2 regions of the Xanthomonas sp. WHRI 8932A genome follow, and region 2 is predicted to be linked to the other one. Evidence: predicted binding sites of a transcription regulator. Region 2 holds the regulator's gene; the other holds the start of a gene.
The links. The regulator FliA, encoded in region 2, starts transcription of late flagellar genes. The targets are predictions, from matches to a motif close to TAAAGTTTNNCNNNCNNNGGCCGATAA.

Region 1 (2,199 bases), on a different contig from region 2:
AAGCCGGGGAATGTCGGGATCAGAAGCTGCGGGCAGACATCGGTCTTAGAACAACTCGACCGTGCCGGCACCCATGCCCTGCTGTGCGACCGGCTTGTGCGGCGGGCGTTCCCACTCCACACGCATGTCGCGCAGACGGCTGGACACCTTGGCCAGCGACGCAACCAGGTCGCTGTCGTACACGCCGCCATTGCGATGCAGCAGTTCCTGCAGCGCCACCGCCTCACGGTTGATCGCGGTGAGGCGATCGAGGTGGGTGTGGATGCCGCTCAACGTCTGCGTGGCGATGTCCTCGAACTGCAGGGCGCGGACGGCTTCGGCCACGCTGCCATCAATGGAACGAGCGCACTCGGAGATTTCGCGCATGCCATCGCCCAACGAGGCGTTGATCTGAGCGACGTTCTCCAGCATGGCGGCCGATTCATGGCGCGCCTCGCGGGAGCGGTCCATGTGACGCGATGCCAGCTGCGAGACCGTTTCACGCACCTTGGCGATCGATTCCTTGGAGCTGTGTGCCAGCTTGCGGATCTGTTCGTTGAAGGTGGTGGAACGTTCGGACAGGTTACGCACCTCGTCGGCGACCACCGCGAAGCCACGACCGGCTTCACCGGCACGTGCTGCTTCGATGGCGGCGTTCAACGCCAGCAGGTTGGTCTGGTCGGCGATCGACTTGACGTCTTCCAGCAACGCGAAGATGCCATCCAGATGCTGTGCCATCTCATCGATGTGATGGACGGTGTTGGTGCTCTGGCCGCTCACCTGTTCCAGCGCTTCCACCAATTGCTCCATGCGGGAGCTGGCGTGCTGGGCGAAGCGGGCGACGTCGACGCCGGCACTGCCATCGTCGCCTGCGCGGTCGACGATGCGGGCCAGTGCCTGGCTTTGCTGGCGCGACTTGCGGTTCATCGATTCGAAGCTGCCACCAAGACCGGACACGGCCTGGCGGATCAGTTCGCGGGCACGCTCGACTTCCGAGCGCGAACCATCGACTTCGTTGCTGACGAACGTACGCAGTTCGTTGAGCAGTTGGTCCTGCTCGCGCAGGATGCGGGTCTGGTCCGGGTTGCGCCGGAACTGGGAATACGTCACCCAGGCAGCGAAAACCAACCAACTAAGGGTCATGGTCGCCAGGATCGCCCAGCGCACCGAGGCGGGCCAGTCGAATCCGACAGCGAAGGGAAACAGCAAGGTCAGAGCCAAAGGAGCGGCTAGACGGATGAGTGGACGTGAATACATGGGCGTTCTCGGCAGAGTCACGGTTGCTGTATCGGCAATACCCCCGTTGTCTTTAGCGACGATCGCCATATCGTCTTGCCCATGCGCTTGCGGCCGGCGCACGCTAGCGCCCGTTATAGGCGCCTGAAACCGCTTTATTTGCGCTACTCAGCGCAGCACGCGGTCCACCGCTTCGCTCATCGCGCGTTTGGCGAACAGGAAGTCCCACAAGCTGCCCCCCATCTGCCGCCACAGGACCGCCGAGCGCACTGCCGCCAGCAACAATGCGCGGATTTCCGCGACCACGCCTGCCTGGCCAAGGTAATGCGGGTTGCCCTGCACCATGACTTTGGGGCGCAGGTGGCTGATGGTCTGCGCGTACAGCCCGCCCAGCGAACTGAGAACATCCGGATGAGCGCTGTCGTTCAGGTTCTGCGCCTGGCGTGCGGCTGCCTCGATGCCGTTGGACACCGTCGACACGGTGGTGGTGTCGCGCACGAAACGGCGCTCCAGTTGCAGCACCGCCAGCGCCAGGCGCGGCAGCACATCGTCCTGAGCCTGGTTGCGGAAGTAGTTGTGCAACAGGCGCAGACCGGGCGCCACCGCCTCAGCCGAGCCGTAAACGGCCTCTGGCGAGGCCGCGTCCACCCGGAACACGCTGTCCATGGCGGTGCGCACCGTCGCCGCTTCCGAATGCCCGGTTTCGGCGATCCGCCGCACCTGCTGCAACGCCTGGGCGACGCCGGCAAGCGCCAGCACGCGGTATTCCATGGAAACACTCATCAAGCCACACCCTCAGAGGAAAAAGAAGATCCCGCCAACTGGCGTTCCAGCGGCGCATCGGTGGCGGCAATGACCGCACCGCCCAGGCATTCCTCGCCGTCGTACAGCACCAGTGACTGCCCGGGCGTTACCGCCCGCTGCGGCCGCTCGAACCACACCTGCACGCTGCCATCGTCCTGCACGTCCACCGTGCACGGCTCG
Region 2 (2,199 bases):
CCCCTGACGGCGACCCGTCCCGAGCCTTTGGGCCCGGTGCGCACGATTGCCGTGACCGGTGGCAAGGGCGGCGTGGGCAAAACCAACATCTCCGCCAACCTGGCCGTGGCGCTTGCCGACATGGGCAAACGCACGCTGCTGCTGGATGCCGACCTTGGCCTGGCCAACCTGGATGTGGTCTTGGGACTCTCGCCCAAGTTCACCCTGGCCGACCTGATCGCCGGCCGCTGCACGCTCGATGAAGTGATCATCGAAGGCCCGGGCGGCGTGTTGGTGGTGCCGGCCGCCTCCGGTCGCCGCCACATGGCGGAACTGGCTCCGGCCCAGCACATCGGCCTGGTCAATGTGTTCTCCGAACTGGAACGCGACCTGGACGTGATGGTCATCGACACCGCCGCCGGCATCACCGACAGCGTGCTGACCTTCTGCCAGGCCGCTCAGGACACCGTGGTGGTGGTCTGCGACGAGCCGGCCTCGATCACCGACGCCTACGCGCTGATCAAGGTGCTCTCGCGCGAACGCGGCGTGGACCGCCTGCAGATCATCGCCAACATGGTGCGCGACCCCAACGAAGGCCGCCTGCTGTACGACAAGCTCTCGCGCGTCTGCGAAAAATTCCTCGGCGATGTGTCGCTGAACTATCTCGGCCACGTGCCGCAGGACGACTGGTTGCGCCTGTCGGTACAGCGTCAGCAACCCGTCATCAAGGCCTACCCCGCCAGTCCGTCGGCGCAGGCCATTGCCGAAATCGCACGCCGTACCTCGCGCTGGCAGGCTCCCACCGTGCCGCGCGGCAACGTCGAGTTCTTTGTCGAACGCATCATCCAACGGGGAGTGGCCGCATGAGCACTGCTACCGCAACCACGGCCACCGCGCAGTACCGCGCCGTGCAGCGCAATAACGCCAACGACGTGGTGACCCAGCACGCCGATCTGGTCCGCCGCATCGCCCACCATCTGGCGGCGCGTCTGCCGGCCAGCGTGGAAGTGGACGACCTGATCCAGGCCGGCATGATCGGCCTGATCGAAGCATCGCGCAGTTACGACTCCGACCAGGGCGCCTCGTTCGAAACCTATGCGTCGATCCGTATCCGCGGCTCGATGATCGACGAGATTCGCCGTGGCGACTGGGTGCCGCGTTCGGTGCACCGCCGTGCCCGCGACGCTGCCGCCGCAGTGCGCAAGATCGAGCAGAACACCGGCCGCGCCGCCGCCGCCACCGAAGTGGCCGCCGCGATGGAAATGCCGTTGCCCGATTACCTGCGCCTGATGGAAGACGCCGCACGCGGCCAGGTGCTGAGCCTAGAATCGCGCATCGAAGATCACGGCGAGCTGGACACCACCGCCAAGGGTGGCCCCAACCCGCAGCAGATGATGGAGCGTGGCGAATTCGGCCGCGAGCTGGGCAAGGCCATCGGCCAGTTGCCAGAGCGCGAGCAGCTGGTGCTGTCGCTGTACTACGAACAGGAATTGAACCTGAAGGAAATCGGCGCTGTGCTCGGTGTCAGCGAGTCGCGCGTCTGCCAGATCCATGGCCAGGCCGTAGTGCGTTTGCGCGGCCGCCTCAAAGTCTTCGAACTGGCCGACGCCGGTGTCGAAATTGACGACTAATTTTTTCGCGTATTTTTTCGTGTTAGGAGCTTGATGTGAATAAGAACATGCGGATCCTGATCGTGGACGACTTCTCGACGATGCGACGTATCGTCAAGAATCTGTTGGCAGATCTCGGCTTCACCAATACCGCAGAGGCCGAAGACGGCAACAGCGCGCTGGCTGCATTGCGCTCTGGCCCGTTCGATTTCGTGGTGACGGACTGGAACATGCCCGGCATGACCGGCATCGACCTGCTGCGCAACATCCGCGCCGACGCCAAGCTCAAGCACCTGCCGGTGATGATGGTGACCGCCGAAGCCAAGCGCGAGCAGATCATCGAAGCGGCGCAGTGCGGCGTCAACGGCTACATCATCAAGCCGTTCACCGCGCAGACGCTGGAAGAAAAGCTGGGCAAGGTGTTCGAACGTCTGGCGGCGACCGCCTGATGAACGCCACCGTGGAGACGAATGCCGAACGCGCTGCGTTGATCGAGCGTCTGCAAGGTGCGCTTGATGCACTGGAAAGCGGTGACGAAGCTGCGTGGAAGCGCGAGGTCGATCACCTCGCCGCCCTGCGCACGCGTCCGATGATGCAGGGCCTGAGCCGG

Region 1: the regulator FliA is predicted to act here: its motif matches at 1,265-1,291, upstream of VC212_RS16825 (methyl-accepting chemotaxis protein).

Annotation. Positions count from the first base shown of each region.
Region 1 covers NZ_JAYGQQ010000010.1:59,594-61,792, forward strand. Annotated here, with positions in the region: gene VC212_RS16825 (methyl-accepting chemotaxis protein) at 46-1,236, opposite strand; gene hflD (high frequency lysogenization protein HflD) at 1,384-1,998, opposite strand; gene mnmA (tRNA 2-thiouridine(34) synthase MnmA) at 1,998-2,199, opposite strand, start outside.
Region 2 covers NZ_JAYGQQ010000007.1:345,463-347,661, reverse strand. Annotated here, with positions in the region: gene VC212_RS13720 (MinD/ParA family protein) at 1-846, shown strand, start outside; gene VC212_RS13715 (RNA polymerase sigma factor FliA) at 843-1,610, shown strand; gene cheY (chemotaxis response regulator CheY) at 1,646-2,038, shown strand; gene VC212_RS13705 (protein phosphatase CheZ) at 2,038-2,199, shown strand, end outside.